Regions from separate parts of the Mesorhizobium sp. M1169 genome, predicted to be linked through region 1. Evidence: riboswitches for the same ligand, from Rfam matches in the RefSeq annotation. Region 1 holds a riboswitch; the other holds the start of a gene.
What was found. A riboswitch is a leader RNA that binds a small molecule or an ion and turns the genes downstream of it on or off. The one in region 1 is predicted to bind thiamine pyrophosphate.

Region 1 (5,040 bases):
CCCTCCTTCCCAGCCAGTCCGCGGCCAACACCAGCGCCAGGCAGACAAGGCCGAGCAGCAGCGCCAGGCCGGCGGCATCCTCGGTGCGGTAACTGCCCATGCGCGCCAGCAGCAGATAGGGCAAGGTCTGCACGGAATCGCTGCCGAACAGCGCAATGACGCCGAGATCGCCGAGCGACAGCGCCATGGCGAACGCGAAGCCGGTGGCGAGCGGCCGCCGCAGCGACGGCCAGTCGACCAGCCGCAACCGGTTCCAGCCCGAGATGCCAAGCTGTGCGCAGAGCCGTTCGTGGCGTTCGCTCGCCGCGTCATAGGCAGGGCGGATGGCGCGGATGGCGAACGGCATCGCCATCACTGCATTGACCGCAACGACCATGACAGGGGCGATCGCAAAGACATCGCCGACGGTGCGCAAGAACAAGAACCAGCCGGCACCGATGACGATGGGCGGCACCACCAGGACGAACCCCGCACCGGTGTCGGCCAGGTGTTCGAGCAGCGTCCTCCTGCCGCTCCGCCGGGTGAGCGCCAGCGCCCGGCGCGCCATCACCAGCGACAGCGACAACGCCACAGAGAGCAGCGCCGATAGGAGGGAGAGCACGGCACTGGTCGCCGTCGCTTGCCGCACCGCGCTCTCGCCGGCCAGGCGGCCGAGATCGGCGCCAAGCCCGGCTGCCAGCGTGGCCGCCATCGGCCCGGCGACAAACAGCAGTGCGAGCCCGATCGCCAGCGCGTTCAGCACGGTCTCGGCCGCACCGGCTGAAAAATACCGGCGCGGCGCCACCGGCAGATTGGCGTCGCCGGTCATATTGGCGCCAAGCCGCGTCAGTGCCAGCACGACGACGAAGGTCAGGGCAATCTGCAGGAGGGTCAGCGTCACCGCCCGCGCCGGGTCGAAGTCGAAACGCAGCGCCTGGTAGATGGCAACCTCGAGCGTCGTCGCGCGCGGCCCGCCGCCGAGCGTAAGCACGATGGTGAAGGAGGTGATGCACAGCATGAAAACGAGCCCGGCAACGCCCGGCAAGGCCGCACGCAGCGGCGGCCATTCGATCAGCCGGAAGGCCGGCGCAGCACCCATGCCAAGCTGGCTCGCCAGCCGCCATTGGTTAGCCGGCACGGTCTGCAACGCCTCCAGGAACAGCCGCGTCGCCAGCGGCAGGTTGAAGAAGACATGGGCAACGAGTATGCCCGACAGGCCATAGATGCCGGGCCAGCTCTGGCCGCCTAGCGCGCCCAGCGTGCCGGCAAAATAGCCGGCGCGGCCATAGAGCGCCAAGACACCGAGTGCGGCAACAATGGCCGGCAGCGCCAGTGGCACGGCGAAAAGCTGGAGGATGAAGCCTCGCCCGAAAAAACGCGGATGCCGCGACAGGGCGCGCGCGACGAACAGCGCCGGTGCAACGGAGAGCAGGGTCGACAGCAGAGCCTGCCAGAGCGTGAAACGGACGACGCGCAAGAGATAGGAATCGAAAGCGGAGGCGGCGCCGGACAGGTCGCGTGTGGCTTCGACGACGAGCCCGGCGAATGCACCGCCGATCAGCAGCGCGATGGCGGCGAGCGCGACGATGCCGGCAGTGACGCGGGGATCGGCCGGATGACGCGTACGCATGTCGTGCTACCCGACACTACGACAGGCGTTGATCGAAGGAAATACCTGGCAAAGGCCGAGCCCACCCCTCTCTGGCCTGCCGGCCATCTCCCCCTCAAGGGGGGAGATTGCGCACTCAGCCGCCTTCGCCAATCTCACAAGTGGCAGGACGAGGAGAGGCGACAAAGCTGCCGATCTCCCCCTTGAGGGCAGGGCTATCGCATTTGGATTCTTACGAAGTTGGACCCCCACCCTAACCCTCCCCACAAGGGGGAGGGAACGCTGCCGCATGCCCTTACTTCCCCTTTTGGCGCCGAAAGGCAGACAATTTGCCGAGGTCAGTGCCAACGGAAGTCTCCCTCCCCCTTGTGGGGAGGGGTTAGGGGTGGGGGTACGTCGTAGAGCGAAAGCCTCGGCGTTCCATCTGCGATAGCCGTGCCCTTGAGGGGGAGATGGCCGGCAGGCCAGAGGGGGGTGGCTTGGCGCAAACATGCGACGAGGCTTGAGCCCTACTTGCTCATCGCCGCAAGCCACTCATCGACCCAGGCCTTGCGGTTGGCCGCGACGTCTTCCGGGCTGAACAGCAGGGTCTTGGTCGGCTTGACCAGCTTGTCGAACGCCGGGTTGAGCGGCTTGTCGGTTTTGCCGGCCGGGAACATCCAGTTGGTTTCGGGAATGACATCCTGGAATTTCGGTCCGGTCATGAAGGCAATGAACTTTTCCGCCAGCGGGTTCTTCGCGCCCTTGGTGGTGATCCCCGCAACCTCGATCTGCAGATATTCGCCCTCCTCGAAGGACGCCGCCTGGTAGCGCTCGGTGTTTTCGGCGACCATGTGGTAGGCCGGCGAGGTCGTGTAGGACAGCACCATCGGCGCCTCGCCCTTGGTGAACAGGCCGTAGGCCTCGCTCCAGCCCGGCGTTACCGTCAGCACCTTCGCCTTGAGTTTGGCCCAGGCTTCCGGCGCCTTGTCGCCATAGACCGACTTGACCCACAGCAGCAGGCCAAGGCCCGGCGTCGAGGTGCGCGGATCCTGGATGACGATCTTCTCTCCGGCATCGCCCTCGACCAATTCCCTGAGGCTCTTCGGCGGGCTCTTCAGTTTTTCGGTGTCGTAGACGACGGCGAAATAGCCATAGTCGAACGGCACGAAAATATCGTCGCTCCAGCCGCCCGGTACATTGACGCCCGAGACGGCGCCGTGCGGCGAAAACAGGCCGGTTGCCTTGGCGTCGGCGGTTAAGTTGGTATCGAGGCCAAGTACGATATCGGCCTTGGTCGCGGCGCCTTCCAGCTTCACACGGTTGAGCAGCGCCACGCCGTCGGCGACCGAGACGAATTCGACGACGCAACTGCATTCGGCCTCGAAGGCCTTCTTCACTGCCGGTCCCGGACCCCAATCGGCGGTGAAGCTTTCATAGGTATAGACCGTCAGTCTATCCTGTGCCGATGCCTGCCCTGGCAGGGCGAGCGCGGATGCCGCAAGCAGGACAATTGAGACAAGAGAGTGGAAAAAACTGCGCATCGGCGCCTCCTTCGTTCGCGTTGAAAGGAATTGAGGCGTCGGGCTGTCCGAAACGTCTAATCCCTCCGCCGGTACAAACCGGATCAGGTTCAGCGGGTTGGCAGTCTTGCCTCTCAGCCGGTCCGCGAAGATCGCGTCCGGCACCCCGTTAGAGCGTTGCGACACATAGGCCCGGCCGAAGTGCTGCGCAAGCGGAAGTTTGCCGGACATCCAAAGCCCAGCCTTCCGTTTCGTCTGCCGTTTCATCTTCCGTTTCCGGGGCAGGGCTGGTAAGGGCCACGAGATATGAGCACATTCACCATCCTGCTTGGCGGCGATCTCATCCGCACGCCGCTGCTCGACCGCCAGGTCGAAGGCTCGCGCGTCATCGCCGCCGACGCCGGCATCGGCCATGCCCGTATGCTGGGCCTGAGGCCGGAACTCTGGGTCGGCGATTTCGATTCCGTGCCTGCCGAGTTGCCGGAGGATCTGGCCGCCGTGCCACGGCAGGTGTTTCCTGCCGAAAAAGACAAGACCGACGGTGAACTCGCTATCGCCGCCGCGCTCGAACGCGGTGCGACCAGCCTTGTGCTCGCAGGCGCCTTCGGCGGCAAACGTACCGACCACATCTTCCTGCATCTGGCGCTGAGCGTCCGGCTGGCGGAAGGCGGGACGAAAGTGCTTTTGACCAGTGGCGTACAGGAAGGCATTCCCTTGCTGCCGGGAAAGACTGGCTTCGACTATGCCGACGGCACGCTGTTTTCGGTGCTCGGCTTCTCCGATCTCGCCGGCCTGAGCGTCACCGGCGCCAAATGGCCGCTCGACCATGTCGAGGTTGCGTTCGGCTCGTCGCTGACCATTTCCAACGAGGTCAATGGCCGGCTCGAAATCGCGCTGGCCAGCGGCCGCGCGCTGCTGCTCGCGCATCCCTACCCTCTTCCGGAAAGCTGAGCCCAGAAAGCTGATATGGCGCCGCCACTTCTCAATCTCGACGGGATAAAGCTGACCTTTGGCGGCACGCCGTTGCTCGACGGTGCCGCCTTGACGGCCTCGGCTGGCGACAAGATTGCCCTGGTCGGCCGCAACGGCTCTGGCAAGTCGACGCTCCTCAAGATCGCCGCCGGGCTGATCGAACCGCAGGATGGCGAAGTCTTCCGCCAGCCCTCGGCAACCGTGCGCTACTTGCCGCAAATGCCCGACATGGACGGTTTTGCGACCGTCCGCGCCTATGTCGAGGCGGGGCTCGGGCCTGCCGACGATCCCTACCGCGCCACCTATCTGATGGGGCATCTCGGCCTGACCGGCGAGGAACGGCCGAACGACCTCTCCGGCGGCGAGGCGCGGCGCGCCGCCCTCGCCCGCGTCATGGCGCCGGAGCCCGACATTCTCCTCCTCGATGAGCCGACCAATCATCTTGACCTTTCGGTCATCGAATGGCTGGAGGAGGAGCTTGCCCGCACCTCCTCGGCACTGGTCGTCATCTCGCATGACCGCCGTTTTCTCGAGCGCGTGTCACGCGCCACAATCTGGCTCGACCGCGGCCAGACCCGCCGTCTCGACAAGGGCTTTGGCTATTTCGAGGAATGGCGCGACACGGTGCTGGAGGAGGAAGAGCGCGAGCAGCACAAGCTCGGTCGCCAGATCGTGCGCGAGGAGCACTGGCTGCGCTATGGCGTGACAGCGCGGCGCAAGCGCAACATGCGCCGGCTCGGTGAGTTGCAGACCATGCGCCAGCGCTTTCGTGGTCATCGCGGCGCCGAGGGTGCGGCGACGATGACAGCCAGCGACGCCGCCGAATCCGGCAAGCTGGTGATCGAAGCCAAGAACATCGAGAAGACCTTTGGCGATCTGACCGTGGTCAAGGGATTCTCGACCCGAATCCAGCGCGGCGATCGCGTCGGTCTGGTCGGGCCGAACGGCGCCGGCAAGACGACGCTGTTGAAGATGCTG
Region 2 (5,040 bases), on a different contig from region 1:
TCGGCACGCGGTACCGCATAGAGCGGAAAGCGCGGATGCAGCAACCGGACCGGGCGCGACAGCGAGAAGTCTGGCGTGTTTAGGATCAGCATTTCGCCGCGAACGCCGCGAAGCCTGTCATCGGCGGCTGCCATTCCCGTGCAATCGATCTGACGATCGAAACCGGAAACATGCCGGGCGTCGGTGCCGAAGTGGAATTTGACACCCATGGCTGCGAGCTTGTCATGAAGTGCTGCCATCGCCTGGCGCGGATCGAGATGGCCCTCATCGGGAAAGAGCAATCCGCGGCGAAAGCGGCCGGCTAAGTCGGGCTCCAGGAGCGCAATTTCGTCTTCGTCGACACGCCGATGGCCCGACGTGCGGCTGGCGAGGCGGTCGAGCTCGCCGGCATCGCGCGGGGCGGCCACGACAAGTGTTCCGCCCCGTGTCACCTGACCCGGCAGCACCGCATCCCACCAGTCGGCAGCGTCACGTCCAAGGTCCAGCACCGGCTGCTCGGCGCTTTCACGCTCGCACCATGGCGCCAGCATGCCGCCGGCGAACCACGACGCATTGCCTCCAAGGCCATGCCGGATCTCGGCGACCGTGACCGTCGCGCCGCGGGCGGCGAGTTCGAAGGCGACGGTGAGGCCGGCGACGCCGGCCCCCTTTATCAGCACCTTCATGACGGCTTACCTGGCTGAGGCGTGAGCGGTGCGCCGGTCTCGTCCGCTGGCACGTAGAGATCGCCGCCCTCGCGGTATTTCGCCGCCATCGCCGCCATGCCCTCTTTCTGTGCCTCGGCGCGGATGTCGTGAGAGATACGCATCGAGCAGAATTTCGGTCCGCACATCGAGCAGAAATGCGCCAGCTTGTGCGCCTCCTTGGGCAAGGTCTGGTCGTGGAAGGACCGTGCGGTTTCGGGGTCGAGCGACAGGTTGAACTGGTCCTCCCAGCGGAACTCGAAGCGCGCGCGGGAAAGGGCGTCATCCCTGACTTTCGCCGCCGGGTGGCCCTTCGCCAGGTCGGCCGCGTGCGCTGCGATCTTGTAGGTGATCACGCCGGTCTTGACGTCATCGCGGTCGGGAAGGCCGAGATGCTCCTTGGGCGTGACGTAGCAGAGCATGGCCGTTCCGAACCAGCCGATCATCGCCGCGCCGATGCCGGAAGTGATGTGGTCGTAGCCCGGCGCGATGTCGGTCGTCAGCGGTCCAAGCGTATAGAACGGCGCCTCGCCACAGACGGCGAGCTGCTTGTCCATGTTCGCCTTGATCTTGTGCATCGGCACGTGGCCGGGCCCCTCGATCATCACCTGGCAATCTTTCGCCCAGGCGATCTGCGTCAGCTCGCCGAGCGTTTCCAGCTCGGCGAATTGCGCCGCGTCGTTGGCATCGGCAATCGAGCCGGGACGAAGGCCGTCGCCGAGCGAGAAGGAGACGTCATAAGCGCGGCAGATGTCGCAGATCTCCGCAAAGTGCTCGTAGAGGAAGCTTTCCCGGTGATGGTGCAGGCACCATTTTGCCATGATCGAGCCGCCGCGCGAGACGATACCCGTGACCCGGTTAACGGTCAGCGGGATGTAATGCAGCCGCACGCCGGCGTGGATGGTGAAATAGTCGACGCCCTGTTCGGCCTGTTCGATCAGCGTGTCGCGGTAAACCTCCCAGGTAAGATCCTCGGCAATGCCGCCGACTTTCTCGAGCGCCTGGTAGAGCGGCACCGTGCCGATCGGCACCGGCGAGTTGCGGACGATCCATTCGCGGATGTTGTGGATGTTGCGGCCGGTCGACAGATCCATCACCGTGTCGGCGCCCCAGCGGATCGCCCACACCATCTTTTCGACCTCTTCAGCCATCGACGATGTGACGGCGGAGTTACCGATATTGGCGTTGATCTTGACCAGGAAATTGCGGCCGATGATCATCGGTTCGCTCTCGGGATGATTGATGTTGGCGGGAATGATCGCGCGTCCGCGCGCCACCTCGTGGCGGACGAATTCAGGCGTGACGAAGTCGGGGATCGCCGCGCCGAAGGCCTCGCCGTCGCGCTCAAGCTTGCCGTGCAGGATCTCGCGACCAAGGTTCTCGCGGATGGCGACGAACTCCATTTCGGGCGTGATGATGCCAGCGCGCGCATAAGCAAGCTGTGTCACCGCCTTGCCGGTCTGAGCCCGGAGTGGCCGGTTGCGGACTGGAAATTCCGGTGTTAGGCGCTCGCCCGCCGCAAACCCATTGTCTTCTGGCCGGACGTGGCGGCCGTCATAGGCTTCGACATCGCCGCGCGCGGTGACGCATTCATGGCGAAGCCGTGCAAGGCCGTTTTCGATGCTGGTTTCGACAGTCGGGTCGGTATAGGGGCCGGACGGATCGTAAGCGGTCACCGGCGGCTCGCCTGCCGTCGGATGGACGGAGATTTCGCGCATCGGCACCCTGATCTGCGGGTGGATGGCACCGGGCTTGTGGATTTTGCGTGAGGCAGGCAGCGGTCCCGTCGACACGGCGGGGGTGAGGGCATTCATCTTGAGGCTCCTTTGCTCGTGCATTGGAGACCCAGTTCTGTGCCGGAAGGATGAAAAGACGCTTCTGTCGACCTGCCGAAACAGGACCTCGGGCGTGAACTCCCGCAAAGCGCTTGCACCGTCCCTACGCCAGTATGAACTGGATCAGGTTCAACGGGTCACTGCGCCGCGAAAGCCAGCAGTATCTCAGCCCCTTGCCGGGACTCCCCTGGTGAATGCGTGAGGTTGGACGGGACGGCTCCGGTTTGTCAAGCGCGTTCTGGCCGCGGCTGATCGGCGGCCGGTCAGACCGTGCGGAAAAATCGTGCATGTCTCGGCGACAAGTCAAGCGTCGGAGATGAAGGCAAGGACAAGGGAATCGCAAAGCGTCGGACTAAAAATCGATCCTGATGATCACACCTTCAATGGGCACCAAAGGTTTGCGCGTAGATCGCCTCGATTCTTCCTGCCTCGTCACTGGTCAGCGCGGCGAATTCCTTCTCGCGCGCGCGGTTCGATAGATGGCCATCATTCTGGTGAAGAAAACGGAAGAGCAGATCGGTCAACCGCTCGGGCATGTCGATAAAGGCGTCCACCTGCTGCCGGAACTGATCGTAGCGCTGCAGAAATGCGGTTTCCTCGGGAAGGTCCCGTTCGATCGTCCGCTGAACGCAAGCATAGAGGAATTCGGCGTGCGGGGTTGCATCGAAGAACCGGTAGAAATCACCGGTGTCATTCAGCACCCGGACGTTGAATTGCGGCGTCGGTTCCCATTCCACCAACGGCAGAAGGCGCTGCGAATAGCTCTCGAGCACGCCCCTGTACTCGTTGATCTGGTCCAGGATCGCGGCCGAGACGGGAAAGACCACTCCCGGCGGATTGAAGCCGCGCATGGCAAGGACGTGGTGGATTAGGTAGCGGTGAATGCGGCCGTTTCCGTCCTCGAACGGGTGAATATAGACAAAGCCGAAGGCGAGGATTGCGGCGGCTACGACTGCATCAAGCTTTTGCGCGGGGCCCTGATCGAACGCCGCCATTCCATCGATTAGCCGCGGCAGGTCCTCGGGCCGAGCGCTGATGTGATGGGGCAAGGGCGTACCGTTGTCTCGATCATGCTCACCGACGAAACCTCCTTCTTTTCGGAAGCCAAGTCTTACGAAACGAGCGTCACCAAGTACAATTCTTTGCAGACGCAGCAGCTCATCGCGATCGATCGGCCAGCGGCCGGCTTCGCCGATGGCGCGGCCCCAGCGCTGGATGCGATCTTGCGGCGGGTGCTCGCCCTCGATCGCATAGCTTGATCGCGAGTCTTTGAGCAAAAGAAAGGCGGCGGTCCGAGCAAGGAGGTCGCGCGGCACGTCCGCTACGATTGCCTCCGCGCGCCGCGGTAGTTCAAGGCCGATGAATTTTTCGAGAATCTTGGTGCGGAACACCAGAGGGCAGAACTCACGCGTGCCGGGGAGATTGTCCCTTACGCGATAGCGCGAAGCGGTCTTGTCGGGTCCGGGCCACTGCAGCTCGGGATCGACAACCGGAATGTATCGTCCGGCCTCCGCGTCCGGCAGATCGATACGCGCGTCCCTCAGCCATTCATATAAAAACCAGATGCGGCGGGCATAACTGCCGGTCGGGCTTTCACGGACCAGCGCCTCGATCGGCGCGGGACCGGTCACTTGGAACAGCCGCTTGAGGACGGCAAGGTCCAGTCCCTCGTACTTGAGCGCAAAGGTCAGGTGGCCTTCGAGGGTAGGATTTGGGGCATGGCGGGGGGTCATGATCCGCCAGCCATCCCGTTCGGTAATGCGATGATGCTCGCCAGTGGCGAACAACCTACGGGGCAAGGGCGCGGCGAGCCTGTAGGCTCCGATCAGGGCGCTGTACCCGGCCGGGGTCGCCGTTTCAGGAAGGCGGATTTCCTGAAAAACGGTAACAGGACCTGAAAATTGGTGCTGTTGCACCGCAGGCATGAAACGCGAATCCTTCCATTGAATTTTGGTTTAGTCGGCAAAACCTATGAAAAATGATCCTATCCCATGAAAATTGATGCCACAAGACAAATTTTCCGAAAACCGATTCTAAGATAGTGCTGAGGTCGATCAAGCAAGAACTCCGCCACCGGCTCAAGGAAGCGACTTCAGACCAAAAAGGTGAGTCCAGGAACCGCCATTCGCCCGTCTTAGTCACGAGGCCGGCACGGATGGCCCGCCTTACGTCGAGCCGGATTGCTCGAGCGCGCCGTTCGGGGCTCACTCATAGAGCACTCCGGTGCGCGATCCCGATTTGATAGCCGCGATCACGCTCGCGACTGATCTTGGTGACGTGGCGGCGTCGGAGTAGAAAAGTGATGCAGGATCTCGGTGGCGTCGTGTGTGTGTGACCTGAAGTGAGTTCTCTGCGGTATGGGGGGCGGCACGCAGCGCGCGTCTTCTCGGCAAACAGATCGACGAAGCGGCACCGAAGGGAAGTTCCTGGCATTCATTCTCGCCATCGCTGCCCCAATTTGCCGATCGGACTGCCGATCGATCTCGCCCAATACTTTGCGCGCGCAAGGGCCGAAGCCGAAC

Region 2: linked by a shared signal. The riboswitch ahead of thiC (phosphomethylpyrimidine synthase ThiC) and the one ahead of thiB (thiamine ABC transporter substrate binding subunit) in region 1 are both predicted to bind thiamine pyrophosphate.

What each region holds. Positions count from the first base shown of each region.
Region 1 covers NZ_JAMYME010000004.1:250,216-255,255, reverse strand. The annotation lists gene thiP (thiamine/thiamine pyrophosphate ABC transporter permease) at 1-1,609, opposite strand, end outside; gene thiB (thiamine ABC transporter substrate binding subunit) at 2,098-3,111, opposite strand; TPP riboswitch at 3,155-3,269, opposite strand; gene NKH41_RS06425 (thiamine diphosphokinase) at 3,397-4,041, shown strand; gene NKH41_RS06420 (ABC-F family ATP-binding cassette domain-containing protein) at 4,057-5,040, shown strand, end outside.
Region 2 covers NZ_JAMYME010000035.1:15,473-20,512, forward strand. The annotation lists gene thiO (glycine oxidase ThiO) at 1-665, opposite strand, end outside; gene thiC (phosphomethylpyrimidine synthase ThiC) at 662-2,497, opposite strand; TPP riboswitch at 2,601-2,717, opposite strand; gene NKH41_RS26080 (Fic family protein) at 2,899-4,443, opposite strand.